Regions from separate parts of the Serratia sp. DFXYC6 genome, predicted to be linked through region 2. Evidence: predicted binding sites of a transcription regulator. Region 2 holds the regulator's gene; each other region holds the start of a gene.
What was found. Region 2 encodes CRP, which controls carbon source genes, mostly activating them, when cyclic AMP is high. Its sites were predicted from a motif close to ATGTGANNNNNNTCACAT; they were not measured.
Positions count from the first base shown of each region.

Region 1: a site for CRP is predicted at 1,853-1,870, ahead of msrB (peptide-methionine (R)-S-oxide reductase MsrB). Genes of this name have one in related genera too.
Region 3: a site for CRP is predicted at 1,671-1,688, ahead of AC2CGQ_RS03445 (sugar transporter). Genes of this name have one in related genera too.

Region 1 is NZ_JBXUNV010000001.1:1,206,982-1,212,116, forward strand. Features, by position in the region: gene AC2CGQ_RS05935 (D-hexose-6-phosphate mutarotase) at 1-566, opposite strand, end outside; gene gapA (glyceraldehyde-3-phosphate dehydrogenase) at 650-1,645, opposite strand; gene msrB (peptide-methionine (R)-S-oxide reductase MsrB) at 1,994-2,407, shown strand; gene AC2CGQ_RS05950 (YeaC family protein) at 2,471-2,743, shown strand; gene chiD (chitinase ChiD) at 2,787-4,064, opposite strand; gene pncA (bifunctional nicotinamidase/pyrazinamidase) at 4,298-4,930, opposite strand; gene ansA (asparaginase) at 4,953-5,135, opposite strand, start outside.
Region 2 is NZ_JBXUNV010000006.1:21,755-26,889, forward strand. Features, by position in the region: gene AC2CGQ_RS22570 (hydrolase) at 1-615, shown strand, start outside; gene AC2CGQ_RS22575 (YheU family protein) at 612-845, shown strand; gene AC2CGQ_RS22580 (phosphoribulokinase) at 996-1,865, shown strand; gene AC2CGQ_RS22585 (OsmC family protein) at 1,903-2,310, opposite strand; gene crp (cAMP-activated global transcriptional regulator CRP) at 2,693-3,325, shown strand; gene AC2CGQ_RS22595 (YccS/YhfK family putative transporter) at 3,376-5,135, shown strand, end outside.
Region 3 is NZ_JBXUNV010000001.1:688,732-693,866, forward strand. Features, by position in the region: gene AC2CGQ_RS03435 (aromatic alcohol reductase) at 1-785, shown strand, start outside; gene AC2CGQ_RS03440 (aspartyl/asparaginyl beta-hydroxylase domain-containing protein) at 803-1,489, opposite strand; gene AC2CGQ_RS03445 (sugar transporter) at 1,750-2,940, shown strand; gene AC2CGQ_RS03450 (MFS transporter) at 3,112-4,509, shown strand; gene AC2CGQ_RS03455 (alpha/beta fold hydrolase) at 4,652-5,135, shown strand, end outside.

The DNA of each region.
Region 1 (5,135 bases), on a different contig from region 2:
GCGCCGCCCGCCACCTTGTCGATATAAGGCTCGCCCAGGCCCGCCACGCTGACCCGATCGATGTCGCCGACCTGGAAGTAACTGTGCAGCGCCGCCGTGGCTTGATAATCGCCGTGCGATTCCAGCTCGATCTCGCACTCTTCACCCAGCTTGAAGCGAGCAATCAGCGTGAAGGCGTGCGGCCACAGTTTGCGGGTCTGCTCATTGTCTTTCAGCGTAAAGGTCAGGATGACGCCGTTCTCATCTTCATCGTGCGCCGTCAGGCTCCAGGGCTGGTTGCGGGCAAAGCCGTGGGAGGGTTGCGCCACCGGGCCGAACCACGGCCAGCAGATCGGCACGCCACCGCGGATGGCCTTGCCTGTGGCGAAAGGCGTGTTGTTGCTGAGCCAAATCACCGGCTGCTCACCGCTGGGCTGCCAGGCCAGCAAATGCGCGCCTTGCAGCGCGACGGCCGCGCGCACTTTCGGGTGCGACACCACAACCACGCCCAGCTCATCGAGTTGCCGCTGGCTGATATAAGGAGAAATTTGTTCGGAAACGGGCAGGGTGAAAATTTTCTCGTTCATTTCATGACCTATTGTTTGCCGGAGATACAAATAAAAAAGGGCGACAAAAATGTCGCCCTCATTATCAGCTTAACATCATGCCATTACTTGGAGATGTGAGCGATCAGATCCAGAACCTTGTTAGAGTAGCCGGTTTCGTTGTCGTACCAGGAAACCAGTTTCACGAAGTTGTCGTTCAGTGCGATACCGGCTTTGGCATCGAACACGGAAGTCAGTACTTCGCCGTTGAAGTCGGTGGAAACCACGTCGTCTTCAACATAGCCCAGAACGCCTTTCATAGAGCCTTCAGCGGCGTCTTTGATGGCTTTCTTGATTTCTTCGTAGGTAGCCGCTTTTTCCAGACGCACGGTCAGGTCAACAACGGACACGTTAGGGGTCGGTACGCGGAACGCCATGCCGGTCAGTTTGCCTTTCAGCTCTGGCAGAACCACGCCAACCGCTTTCGCTGCGCCGGTAGAAGAAGGGATGATGTTCTGGGATGCGCCGCGGCCGCCGCGCCAGTCTTTGTGAGACGGGCCATCAACGGTTTTTTGAGTAGCGGTGGTGGCGTGAACGGTGGTCATCAGGCCTTCAACGATACCGAAGTTGTCGTTGATGACTTTAGCCAGTGGCGCCAGGCAGTTGGTGGTGCAAGAGGCGTTGGACACGATGTCCTGGCCGGCATATTTGTCAAAGTTGGCGCCGCGAACGAACATTGGGGTCGCATCTTTGGATGGGCCAGTCAGAACCACTTTTTTAGCGCCGGCGGTGATGTGTTTACGCGCGGTTTCGTCGGTCAGGAAGATACCGGTCGCTTCAGCAACCACATCAACACCCACTTCGTTCCACTTCAGGTTAGCCGGGTCTTTCTCTGCGGTAACACGGATGGTTTTGCCATTAACAACCAGGTGGCCGTCTTTAACTTCTACCGTACCGTTGAAACGGCCGTGAGTAGAGTCATACTTCAGCATGTAAGCCATGTACTCTGCGTCCAACAGGTCGTTGATTGCAACGATCTCGATGTCAGAACGCTCTTGAGCAGCACGGAAAACAATGCGACCGATACGGCCAAAACCGTTGATACCTACTTTGATAGTCATATATTCCACCAGCTATTTGTTAGTGAATAAAAGGTTGGTTGTAAAATTACAAAAACCTTACCCAGCGTCAAGCGGAATCGTGTCAATACTTGCGGCAAGTCAAACCGGAAGGGTGGTTTTGCACGCTTATTGCACAGTCCATTTGCGCTCGGCCTCATCCGTTATATGGGGACAAGCCGCCAAGTATAAAGTCAGCATACGCAAGATGTGTGATCGTTATCACATATCATCGTGACGTGGCCTTTATGGGCTACAGTTTAGGCCAAAAACCCCTGCAGCGGTGTTAATTTTTTGTTATTATTAATCATTGTTTTCGTTGACATTATCCACATTCAGAGATAAGCACAAATGGCTAAAGAGACAACCCCCGGTCATCCGGTCACGGAACTGAATGAAATCCAACGTTATGTGACGCAACAGCGTGGCACCGAAGCGCCGTTCAGCGGCAAATTGCTGCACAACAAGCGCGAGGGCGTGTACCATTGCCTGTGCTGTAACCAGCCGCTGTTCTATTCCGAAACCAAATACGATTCCGGCTGCGGCTGGCCGAGCTTTTATGAGCCGGTTTCCGCCGATGCAATCCGTTATCTTGATGATAATTCACATAATATGCATCGTGTTGAAATCCGCTGCGGCCACTGCGACGCGCATCTGGGGCACGTTTTCCCTGATGGCCCGCAGCCGACTGGCGACCGCTACTGCGTCAACTCCGCCTCGCTGAGTTTCACCGATGGCGAAAATGGCGACCAAACGGCTGGTTAAGTGGTAATTTAATCAACAAAATCGATTCAGCTAATTATTCATCTGTAAGCGAGAAGGGCTCTGATGGACGTGAAAGATCTGATTGCGGCGATGACGCCCGAGATATACCAGCGCCTGGTGCAGGCGGTTGAGCTGGGCAAGTGGCCGGACGGCGTGGCGCTGACGCCTGAGCAGAAGGAAAACAGCCTGCAGGCGGTGATGCTGTGGCAGTCGATGAACAACGTCGATCCGCAGCACATGAGCATCGGCACCGACGGGCAGATCGTGATGAAGAGCAAGCAAGAACTGAAGCAGCAGTTTGTTGCCGAGCCGCTGGTCAAACTTAAACCGCAGTAAGCTGTCCCTAAAGCGGGGCGATGTCGCCATCGCCCCCGTCGATTTACCGTTTCTCGCCTTTTATTCCCAGCGACTCCGCCAGCTGTTGCGCCAGCCGGTTATTGTCGTCCGCGCCGTACTCCCAGAACATCGCTCCCCCCAATCCCTGGCTTTTGATGTACTCGGCTTTGATAGCCACCGAACGCGGGTTCTCGTAGGAGATGGCGAACAGCGGTTTGCCTTCGGCGGATTGCAGCGTCAGGTATGGCACTTTGGCGTCGTCATCCCAGTGTTCGCGAAAACGCTGCTGCGGATCGTTGAGCAATTTGCTGACGATATCGTGGTATTTAAAGTAAGTGTCTTTGCTGAGATCCAACCCCAGCGTGCGGAACAGAGCGGTTTCTCGCGCACTGAAATAAGGCTGCGTCACCGGATGTTTGGCGGCGTCCGGCTTGTCCCAGTCGATGCCCGGCTCGGTCGCTCGTTTCGGCACCCGGCCGTAGAAACCGATACCCAGGTTCATCTGCGCCGGTTTTAATCCGGCGGCCAGATAATGTTTTACCACGGAATCGGCGCTGTAGCGGTCGGCGGCGGCTACGGTTGGCCAGCGCTTTGAATCGTACAGGTTGGCATTGAAGTACTGCGTGCCGTAAGCCATGTCGTAGGTCATCAGATTGATGTAGTTGAGGTAAGGGGCAATGCTTTTCACATCGACCCATTCCTGCGGGCTTTTGACGTTGGCCCCGACGGCGATGGTTAACAGCTTGCCTTTACCCAGCGCCTGATGAAGCTCTCTCAGCAGCAGGGTGAAGTTGTCGCGGTCTGCCGGTTGGCTTTCCACCAAACCCCAGGCGCCGTTTACCGGGTATTCCCAGTCCAGATCGATCCCATCCAGCCCGTACTGCTCGATCACCTGCAACGCGGAGCGAATGAAAATCACCCGGTTTCCCGCGGTGGCGGCAGCGCCGGAGAAACCGCGTGCGCCCCAGCCGCCGACCGACAACAGCACTTTCAGCTCGGGGTTCTGTTTGCGCAGCACCGGCAGCCGTTGCAAATCGGCTGTGACTTTCGGCGACAGGTAGATCTGGTGGCGGCGAGCGGGGTCTTTCAGCGCCGCATTGGTTTCGTCTTTCTCGTCGTTGTAGATCAGGCCAAACGAATAGTTGAGATGGGTGATTTGCGTCACGTCCAGCTTGTCGATGTCACCACCGGGGCCGGCGGTAACGTCGCCGCCGCCGTTGAAGTAGCCGACGGAGAGATAGGCCGCCTGGGCCGTGCTTGCGCCGGCCATAGCCAATTGCACCGCCGCCAGCAAAGGCAGCAGTTTTCGGGTTATTTTCATGTCTGTCTCCTTGTGGTCGGCAAGGCCGACCGTACCGCCAGGGGCGGGCACAATAAAGCCGGGCTCAGTGGGCCCCGGATGCGTATAACCGATTGACGCCAAAAGCGTCGCAGCCATAACAGCAAAAGCGCCTGCCGGTCACAAGCCGTTGGGGAAGAAGAAAGGTGGTATTGTGAGCGGCGTCGATAATTTCGCCGCTGCGTAGAGAGGGCGCCGGTGGCGCCCGAGAGGATTTAGTTGGCGAGAAACTGTGACAGGGTAACTAGCTGTGCGCCGGCGCGCGCCATGTCCTGCAGCGCTTGCTCACTGTCGCCCGGCTGCAGATTCACGCCGCGGCAGCCGTCGACGATCACCTGCGTCGGATAGCCGGCAGCCAGTGCATCCAGCACGCTGAACTTCACGCAGTAGTCGGTCGCCAGGCCCATGATCGCCAGCCGCCGGACGCCCTGCGATTGCAGCCAATCGTGCAGTTCGGTCTGCGCCCGGTGGCCGTTATCGAAGAACGCGCTGTAGCTGTCGATGCTCGTATCCTGCCCTTTGCGAAAAACGGCATCGATGTGTTGCCGCTGCAATTGAGAATGAAAATCGGCGCCGTGGCTCCCTTGCACGCAGTGCACCGGCCACCACACCTGCGGCAGACCTTCCAGCTCGCCGAGGGTGCCGACCTGCGCATGGGAGTTCACCGCAAAGCTGCGGTGATTGGCGGGATGCCAGTCCTGGCTGGCCACCACCGGCTCGCCCCGCGCCAGGCAGGCGGCGATCGCCTGATTGGCGACCGGAATGACGGCGTCGCCCTCCGTGACCGCCAGCGCGCCGCCGGGGCAGAAATCGTTTTGCAGATCGATCAACAACAGGGCCGTTTTCATCGCCGCTCCAGAGTTCAGTAGGTTAACCGTTGATGCTTAGCTCGCCGCGCAGATCTTGCTGCATCAGGGCGCGGATTTGTTCCGGCGTCAGCGGCTGGCTCAACAGATAGTGCAGCTTGGTCAGGGCGGCTTCCACCGTCATGTCGAAACCGCTGATCACCCCGGCATGCGCCAGCGCGTTGCCGGTGGCGTAGCCTTCCATATT
Region 2 (5,135 bases):
CGCTGGCTGCGCGACAGCTACGGTGAGGTGCCAACCGCGGCGGTAGGCGTTTCGCTCGGCGGCAACATGCTGGCCTGTTATCTGGCGCAGCAAGGCGCCGACAGCCTGCTGCAGGCGGCGGTGGTGGTCTCGGCGCCGCTGATGCTGGAACCCTGCGCCTACCGCATGGAGCAAGGCTTCTCCCGCGTTTATCAGCGCTACCTGCTGGGGCAGCTGAAACAAAACGCCACCCGCAAGCTGTTGCACTACCCGGACACTCTGCCGCTCAAACTGTCACAGCTGAACGGGTTGCGACGCATTCGCGAATTCGACGACGCCATCACCTCGCGCATTCACGGCTTCAGCGACGCCACCGACTATTATCGCCGCTGCAGCGCCCTGCCGCTGTTGCCGTCTATCCAGACGCCGCTGCTGATCATCCATGCGAAGGACGACCCTTTCATGACCCCTGAGGTGATCCCCGACGTCGCCGGCCTGCCGCGCAATATCGAATATCAGCTGACTGAGTTCGGCGGCCACGTCGGCTTCGTCGGCGGCACGCTGAAAAAACCGCACATGTGGCTGGAGCATCGCATTCCGGCCTGGCTTTCCCCTTATCTGGACATTCCGACGTGATTATTCCCTGGCAAGAACTGGCAACCGACACCCTGAACAGCCTGATCGAATCCTTTGTGCTGCGCGAAGGCACCGATTACGGCGAACACGAACGCTCGCTGGAGCAGAAGGTGGAGGACGTGCGCCGCCAGCTGAAAAACGGCGAAGTGGTGCTGGTGTGGTCGGAACTGCATGAGAGCGTCAACATCATGCCGCGCGGCCAATTCCGCGCCGGGCAGGAAGAAATTTAGTGGCGCCCGGTTCTATGACTGACGGAAAAAATCAGGTAACAATGGGGCATTGCAAACCAGCGCGCGCCATTTTTCCTGACATAGAGAGCGTCAACAAGAGCCACAATAATCCCCTGACGCCGGCGCATTCAACACGGAGTGACAACCATCATGTCTGCCAAACATCCCGTTATCGCGGTGACCGGTTCCAGCGGCGCCGGCACCACCACCACCAGCGTGGCGTTCCGTAAAATCTTCCAGCAGCTCAATATCCGCGCCGCCGAACTGGAGGGCGACAGCTTCCACCGCTATACCCGGCCGGAAATGGACGCGGCGATCCGCAAGGCGCGCGATCTGGGCAGACACATCAGCTATTTCGGCCCCGAGGCCAACGACTTCGGCCTGCTGCAGCAGAGCTTTATCGACTACGGCAAAAACGGCACCGGCCGTTCGCGCAAGTACCTGCACACCTACGACGAAGCGGTGCCCTACAATCAGGTACCGGGCACCTTCACCCCGTGGGAGCCGCTGCCGGCGCCGACCGACGTGCTGTTCTACGAGGGGCTGCACGGCGGCGTGGTTACTGAGCACCATGACGTGGCCAAACACGTCGATCTGCTGGTCGGCGTGGTGCCGATCGTCAACCTGGAGTGGATCCAGAAGCTGATCCGCGATACCGGCGAACGCGGCCACTCCCGCGAAGCGGTGATGGATTCGGTGGTGCGCTCGATGGAAGACTACATCAACTACATTACGCCGCAGTTCTCGCGCACCCACATCAACTTCCAGCGCGTGCCGACGGTGGACACCTCCAACCCGTTCGCCGCCAAGGCCATTCCCTCACTGGATGAAAGCTTCGTGGTGATCCACTTCCGCGGCCTGGACCAGATCGACTTCCCCTACTTGCTGGCGATGCTGCAGGGATCGTTTATCTCGCACATCAATACGTTAGTGGTGCCGGGCGGCAAAATGGGGCTGGCGATGGAGCTGATTATGGCGCCGCTGGTGCAACGGTTGCTGGAAGGCAAGAAGATCGAATAAATGCGTTGAGCGCGGCGCCGGCCGCGCTCCGCCTCGATTACGCCGGTTGGCGGATCTCGAAGCTGTGGGTTACCGTGGCGGCCTTGTTGAGCATCAGCGCCACCGAGCAGTATTTCTCCGCCGACAGGTTCACCGCACGTTCGACGATCTTGTCGGTCAGATCCTGGCCGGTCACGATGAAGTGCAGGTTGATATGGGTGAACAACCGCGGGGCTTCTTCGCGGCGCTCGGAGGTCAGCTTCACCTCGCAGTCGCGCACGTCGTTGCGCCCCTTTTGCAAGATGGATACCACGTCGATCGCGCTGCAGCCGCCCACCGACATCAGCACCATCTCCATCGGGCTGGGCGCTTTATCACCGGCGTTGCCGTCCATCAGCACCTGGTGGCCGGAGGCCGATTCACCCAAAAACGTTAACCCTTCCACCCATTTAACTCTTGCCTGCATTCTGGTCACTCCGGTTGATTTCTTAAAATCAGAGTACGCTTTCGCATAGAAACAGGCAACGTAACCTGATGCTAATCATGCTGAAGCGAGACAACACGAGACACCCGCCTTACTCTGTGCTACAAACAGAGCCGCAATAAATCTTTCCGGGACACTGCATTTCAGGGAAACGCCCAGAGAAAGGCTCCTTTACCGGTATGTTAACAGAATGTAGCTTGCAGCGCTTACGGCAAGTTAATATGCTAGAGCGACAGCGTATTTTTATGACACGCCTCAAAACTTGCCGGTAGCCCTCGCTCATAACTGCGGCTACAGGCGGGTTTTACAGGGAACTCTGACCCCTGTGACACAAGGCAGCGATAACAACAGAGGATAACAGCGAATGGTTCTCGGCAAACCGCAAACAGACCCTACTCTCGAATGGTTCCTGTCTCATTGCCATATCCACAAATATCCATCGAAGAGTACGCTGATTCACCAAGGTGAAAAGGCCGAAACGCTTTACTACATCGTGAAAGGCTCCGTCGCGGTGCTGATCAAGGATGAAGAAGGTAAAGAGATGATCCTGTCCTACCTCAACCAGGGGGATTTCATCGGCGAGCTCGGATTGTTCGAAGAAGGCCAGGAGCGCAGCGCCTGGGTTCGCGCGAAAACCGCCTGTGAAGTGGCCGAAATTTCCTACAAGAAATTCCGCCAGCTGATCCAGGTGAACCCGGACATCCTGATGCGTCTGTCCGCCCAAATGGCGAGCCGCCTGCAGGTCACCTCCGAAAAAGTGGGCAACCTCGCCTTCCTGGACGTGACCGGCCGCATCGCGCAAACCCTGCTGAATCTGGCGAAGCAACCTGACGCCATGACTCACCCGGACGGCATGCAGATCAAGATCACCCGTCAGGAGATCGGCCAGATCGTCGGCTGCTCGCGTGAAACCGTTGGCCGTATTCTGAAAATGCTGGAAGATCAAAACCTGATTTCCGCCCACGGCAAAACCATTGTCGTCTACGGCACCCGTTAATCCCCGAAGAAACGGCGCAGTCTGCGCCGTTTTTTTATCTGCTCCCTGCCATGTGGCGCCGCCTGATCTACCACCCGGAAATCAACTACGCACTGCGACAAACGCTGGTGTTGTGCCTGCCGGTGCTGTTCGGCTTGTTGATTGGCCAGCTACAGCTCGGCCTGATGTTCTCTCTGGTGCCCGCCTGCTGCAATATCGCCGGTCTGGACACGCCGCATAAGCGCTTCTTTAAACGGCTGATCGTCGGCGGCACGCTGTTCGCCTTCAGCAGCGTGCTGCTGCAACAGGCACTGCTGTGGCACGTGCCGCTGCCGGCGCTGATGCTGGGCCTGGCGCTGCTGCTCGGCGTCACCGGCGAAATCAGCCCGCTGCACGCCCGGCTGTTGCCGGCGGCGCTGGTGGCCGCCATTTTCGCCCTCAGCACGGCCGGCACGGTACCTCTCTGGCAGGCGCCGCTGCTGTACGCGATCGGCACCGTCTGGTACGGCTTATTCACCTGGTTCTGGTTCAAGCTGTGGAAAGAACAGCCAATGCGCGAGACGCTCAGCCAGCTCTATCTGGAGCTGGCGGACTATTTCGAAGCCAAATACTCGTTGCTGACTCAGCACACCGATCCGCAAACCGCGCTGCCCCCGCTGCTGGTACGCCAACAAAAGGTGATGGATCTGATCAGCCTTTTATACCAACAGCTCAATTTCCTGCCGCACGCCAACAACCTCGAACAAAAGCGCCTGCAGCGCGCCTTTCAGGTGGCGATGGATCTGCAGGAGCACATCACCGTTAGCCTGCATCTGCCGGAGGAGGTGCAAAAACTGGTGGAGCAGAGCCAGGCCGAAGCGATCATTCGCCGCAACGCTCAGGTGATCGCCGGCCGGCTGCGCGTGGTGGCGCACGATATTCTCTACCATCAACATTCGAAGCGCTTCTCCATGAGCCACGAACTGGCGGCGCTGGAAAAAATGGCGGCGCAGCATCCCGATAACCCGGTCGGCCAGTTTTGTTATTACCACTTCAGCCGCATCGCTCGCCTGCTGCGCACCCAGCATCCGCTGTACCGCCGCGACCTGATGCCCGGCCAGCACCGCCTGCCGTTTTGGCCGGCGCTGGCCAGCTACCTGTCGTTCAAATCCACCGCCCTGCGCAACGCCGCACGGCTGGGGGTGACGCTGGCGGTCGGCAGCAGCCTGGGTGCGGTTTTCAACCTGCCGAAGCCTTACTGGATCCTGCTCACCATCATGCTGGTGAGCCAAAACGGGTATAACGCCACCCGGGTGCGTATTCAGCACCGTGCGCTGGGCACGATTGCCGGGCTATTGCTGGCGGCCGGGCTGTTGCAGCTGCAGCTGCCGGAAGGAGAAACGCTGAGCATCATGCTGGTGATCACGCTGCTGGCCTACCTGGTTTCGCGCAAGAACTACGGGCTGTCGGTGATTGGCTTTACGGTCACGGCGGTTTACACCCTGCAGCTGCTGGCGCTGAACGGCTCGCATTTTCTGGTGCCGCGTCTGATCGATACGCTGATAGGCTGCGTGCTGGCGTTCGGCGGCACCATTTGGCTGTGGCCGCAGTGGCAAAGCGGGCTGCTGCGCAAGAATGCCCATCAGGCGCTGGAGAACGATCAAGCCGCGCTGCGGCTGATGCTGAAGCAGCCGGAACCGGATGCCACCGCGTTGGCCTATACCCGCATGCAGGTCAACCAAGCGCACAATGCGCTGTTCACCTCGCTCAATCAGGCGATGCAGGAGCCGGGGTTCGCGTCGAATTATCTGGCGGACATGCGGCTGTGGGTCACTCACAGCCAGTTCATCGT
Region 3 (5,135 bases), on a different contig from region 2:
CCGTGAGCGGCCCGCTCCGGGCGCGGCGGGATGCGCTGGCGCGGCTCGGCATCGCCGTGGTGGAAGGCGATCTGCAGCAAAACGGCGTGGAGGCGCTGAGCGCGCTATTCCGTTCCTTCGACGCGGTGATCAACTGCAGCGGCTTTGTCGGCGGGGCGGGCACGCAGGTAAAGATCACCCAGGCCGTCTTGCTGGCGGGCGTGGCGCGCTACTTCCCGTGGCAGTTCGGCGTGGACTACGATGTCGTGGGTAAAGGCAGCGGGCAACAGGTGTGGGATGAACAGCTTGAGGTGCGCCACCTGCTGCGTGCGCAGAAGGCGACGGAGTGGGTGATTGTTTCCACGGGCATTTTCACCAGCTACCTGTTTGACCCCGGCTTTGGCGTGGTGGATGCGGCAAGCAAAACGGTGCGCGCGCTGGGCGACTGGCGCTACGCGGTGACGCTGACCACCCCTGAGGACATTGGCCGGCTGACGGCCGCGATTTTTTTCCATCGGCCCGCGTTTCGCAACCAGGTGGTTTATATCGCCGGCGACACGCTGACCTACCGCGAGCTTGCCGAACTTATGCAGGCGCACTGGGGCGTGGAGGTCAACAGGATCCTGTTGGACAAAGAGCGGCTGCAGGCGGAGGTGCGCAATCATCCGCATGACGTCGGCGCCAAATACCGGCTGGCTTTCGCCCGGCCCGACGGCGTGGCCTGGGATAAGGCGAAAACCTTCAATGCGCGCCAGGGCATAGCCACCACTACCGCCGAGCAGTGGCTGGCTTCTCAGGGCGGTTAATCGCCTGAGCGCCGCAGTCAGAACTGGCGCTGCATCCAGCGCACGTTCAGCCGCACCAGCGCGATGATGGCGCCGGAGAGCAGCCGCAGCCCGGCGGGCATGTCGCGGCGGCGGATGTCCAGCAGCAGCACGGTGCGCACCTGCGGGCTGTCGTTCCACACCTCGTGTTCGAAGGTATCGTCCCACAGCATGAACTCCCCCTCGTGCAGCCGGTATTCGCGGCCGTCCACTTTCAGCACCGCCGCCGGCGCGCCGTCGGCGCGTTTGGGCATGTCCAGCACCAGATAGCCGCGCAGAATGCCGCGAAACGGCCCGCGATGGGGCGGCACCTGTTTGCCGGGCGCCAGGAAGGAGAGCGAGGCGGACAGCACGTCAGGCGACGAAGCGATCAGCGCCGCCAGCGTCGGGCAGCGCGCCAGGTTGTGGGGGATGGGCTGGCCGTAGGCCTTCATGATGAACATGCGCCAGTCGCGCGCGTCGTTGGCGGAGATCGACGCCTGCTGGCTCATGATCTCGTGAAAACGGGGAATATTGTGCAGATCGTGGGCGACGGTCAGCGCCTCTTCGCGGATCTGCCGCCATTGGGCGGTGAAACGTTCGGCGTCGGGGAACAGCGCGGCGCTGTCGAGCACCGGCTTGCCCTGAATGCGGCGATCGTAAACATTGCGCAATGCGAGCACGGACCAATCATAAATCGCGGACATCATAATGACCTCGCCTCAGGAAACGCCAAAGGGACACTGCGCGCTTCTTCGGCGCGGCGCGTGGACGGCCTGGGAAGAACGGCAGGAAAAATTGGTACGCTTCAATAGATTAGCACAGCATTTTGGCAACCGTGCGTCGGTGAGCGTGTCGATGGGCGGTGAAAAAAACCACACAATTAAAGTGTGACGTATATCGCATTTAGCGGGCCGGTTGGTTAAAATATCGCGACTTGCCCGCACCTGTCCGGATTTTGTTTACCATGGAACACGCTCCCGTTTCGCGCTCAACCGCCTGGTTGCGCGTGGTTATCCTCGCCGTCTCGGCCTTTATCTTCAACACCACCGAGTTTATTCCGGTCGGTCTGCTGAGCGATATCGCCGCCAGCTTCTCGATGCAAACCGAACAGGTCGGCTTGATCATTACCATTTACGCCTGGATCGTCGCCGCCGCCTCGTTGGCGTGCATGCTGCTGACCAGCAAGATTGAGCGCCGCAAGTTGCTGATCGGCGTGTTCGTGCTGTTTATCGCCAGCCACGTGCTGACCGCCGTGGCCTGGAACTTCACCACGCTGGTCATTTCGCGCGCCGGTGTGGCGCTGGCGCACTCGGTGTTCTGGTCTATCACCGCCTCGCTGGCGATCCGCGTGGCGCCGCCAGGCAAGAAAGCCCAGGCGCTGAGCCTGCTGGCGGGCGGCACCGCGCTGGCGATGGTGCTCGGGCTGCCGCTCGGGCGGGTGGTCGGGCAGCTGCTCGGCTGGCGCATGACCTTTATCGGCATCGCGGTGTGCGCCACCCTGGCGCTGGTGCTGCTGTGGCGCCTGCTGCCGGTGCTGAAAAGCGAGCATTCCGGTTCGCTGGCCAGCGTGCCGCTGCTGTTCAAGCGCCCGGCGCTGGTGGCGCTTTACATGCTGACCATCATTGTGGTGACGGCGCACTTCACCGCCTACAGCTACATTGAGCCGTTTATCCAGACCGTGGCCGGGCTGTCGGAGAACTTCACCACGCTGATGTTGCTGCTGTTCGGCGCCGCCGGCATCGTCGGCAGCCTGCTGTTCAGCCGCTACAGCGAGCGGTTTCCTTCCGGCTTCTTCATCGGTGCCATCACGCTGCTGGCCTTGAGCCTGCTGCTGCTGTTGCCGGCGGCCGGCAGTGAAGGCCACCTGACGGTGCTGTGCATCTTCTGGGGGATGGCGATCATGGCGATCGGCCTGTCGATGCAGGCCAAAGTGCTGAGCCTGGCGCCGGACGCTACCGACGTGGCGATGGCGATTTTCTCCGGCCTGTACAACTTCGGCATCGGCAGCGGCGCGCTGCTGGGCAACCAGGTGAGCCTGCATCTGGGCATGGGCAACATCGGCTTCGTCGCCGCGCCGCTGGCGCTGATCGCCCTCGGCTGGTGCCTGTTGAGCGTCTACCGCAGCGAACGGCTGCAGCAGCACCACAGCCGTTAACCTGCCGATTCGGGATGCCGCTGCGGCATCCCGCGCTACATTTTCCTGCTATAAAACAGGCTGCTGCAGCGTTTTATGCTTAACTTTTTTTCATAGTCTGCTAATTAAAAATTTAACTCCGACGCCGCTTCGCTAGCATAGAAAGTCATCAAAAATGTTAATGCGAGGTTAATGGTGAGTGAATCTGTAGCGGCGTCGCCGATCCATGCGCGGGATTTGGCGGCCAGAATCGACGCCTTGCCCGCGTCGGCCGGCCTGTGGCGCTTTATCATTCTGCTGTCGCTGGGCGGCTTTTTCGAACTCTACGATCTGTTCCAGACCGGCTATATCAGCACTGGCCTTATCGCCGACGGCATTTTCCACACCGGCGCGCAGGGCGTTTTCGGCGTGTCGGATCAGGCGGCCTTTGCCTCCGCCACCTTTCTCGGCCTGTTCGTCGGCGCCAGCCTGCTGAGCCCGTACGCCGATCGCTTCGGCCGGCGCGCCACCTTTATGTTCGCTCTGATCTGGTATGGCGCCTTCTCGCTGCTGTTGGCGTTTCAACAGCAGGCGGAATGGGTGATCTTTCTGCGTTTTCTGGTGGGCGTCGGGCTCGGCATCGAGTTGGTGACCATCGATACCTACCTGACGGAGTGGGTGCCCGCGCACTTGCGCACCCGGGCTTTCGCCTTCGCGTTCTTCGTGCAGTTTCTGTCGGTGCCGGCGGTGGCGCTGATGTCCTGGTGGCTGGTGCCGCAGACGATTTGGGGGCTGAGCGGCTGGCGCTATGTGGTGATCGCCGGCGCGCTGGCTTCGCTGGTGATTTGGCTGGTGCGCAAGGGGCTGCCGGAGTCGCCGCGCTGGCTGGTGCAACAGCGGCGCTATGCGCAGGCCCGGCAGGTGATGCGGGACATGGAGCGGCGCTGCGGCGTGGCGGCCGCGGACTTCCCGTCGCGCCCGGTGGACGATGCCGAGGGAGCGCCGCTGCGCGGCCGCTTTCGCGACATCTGGGCGCCGCAATATCGCGATCGCACGCTGATGCTGGTAGTGATGAATTTCTTTCAGGCCATCGGCTTCTTCGGCTTCGGCAACTGGCTGCCGGCGCTGCTGTCGGGCAAGGGCGCTTCGGTCACCCACAGCCTGCTGTACGCTTTCTTTATCACGCTGGCCTACCCGCTGGGCTCGCTGCTGTGCAGCTTCTACGCCGACAAGATGGAGAACAAGTGGCAGATCGTGTTGTCCTGCCTGGTGACGGTGATCTTCGGCTCGCTGTTCGCACTGCAGAACAACCCGCTGTGGCTGATCCTGTGCGGTTTCTTCATCACCTGGTCCAACGCCTGGCTGACCTACAGCTACCACTCGTATCAATCCGAGATCTTCCCGACCCATATCCGCGCCCGCGCCGTCGGTTTCTGCTACTCCTTCAGCCGGCTGTCGACGGTGTTCAGCAGCATCATCATCGGCATTATCTTGCAGTACGGTGGTTCGCTGGGGGTGATCGCGTTTATCGTCGCCAGCATGCTGATCGTGATGCTGGTGATCGGGCTGTTTGGCCCAAAAACGCGCGGTATCGATCTGGAAAACATCTGACGTTTTGCGCCGGCGGCGACGCCGGCTTCTTCAGCAAAAAAACTCGCGATCATGCGAAAATTATTCCGTTATCACTGCCTTTACGCCTGCCGTACTGTTAACCCGTACAAAATCCAATTCGATACCGAGCGGGGAACACGTCATGAGCACCCTTACCGCGCCCGATGGCGCACGCATTTTTTATAAGGATTGGGGCCGCGGCCAGCCGATCCTGTTCTCCCACGGTTGGCCGCTGTCTGCCGACGCCTGGGACAACCAGATGCTGTTTTTCGGCCAGAGCGGATTCCGCGTGATCGCCCACGATCGCCGCGGCCACGGCCGTTCGGAGCAAACCTGGCACGGCAACGACATCAACCAATACGCTGACGATCTGGCCCTGCTGATCGAAACGCTGGATCTGCGCGATCTGATCCTGGTCGGCCATTCCACCGGCGGCGGCGAAGTGGCGCGCTACATCGGCCGTCACGGCAGCGATCGGGTGGCGAAGGTGGTGCTGGTCGGCGCCGTACCGCCGCTGATGCTGCAAACGCCGGTCAACCCTGAGGGTACGCCGATGGCGGCCTTCGACGGCATTCGCAGCGGCGTGGCGGGCAACCGCTCGCAGTTCTTCAAAGATTTGGCGGTGC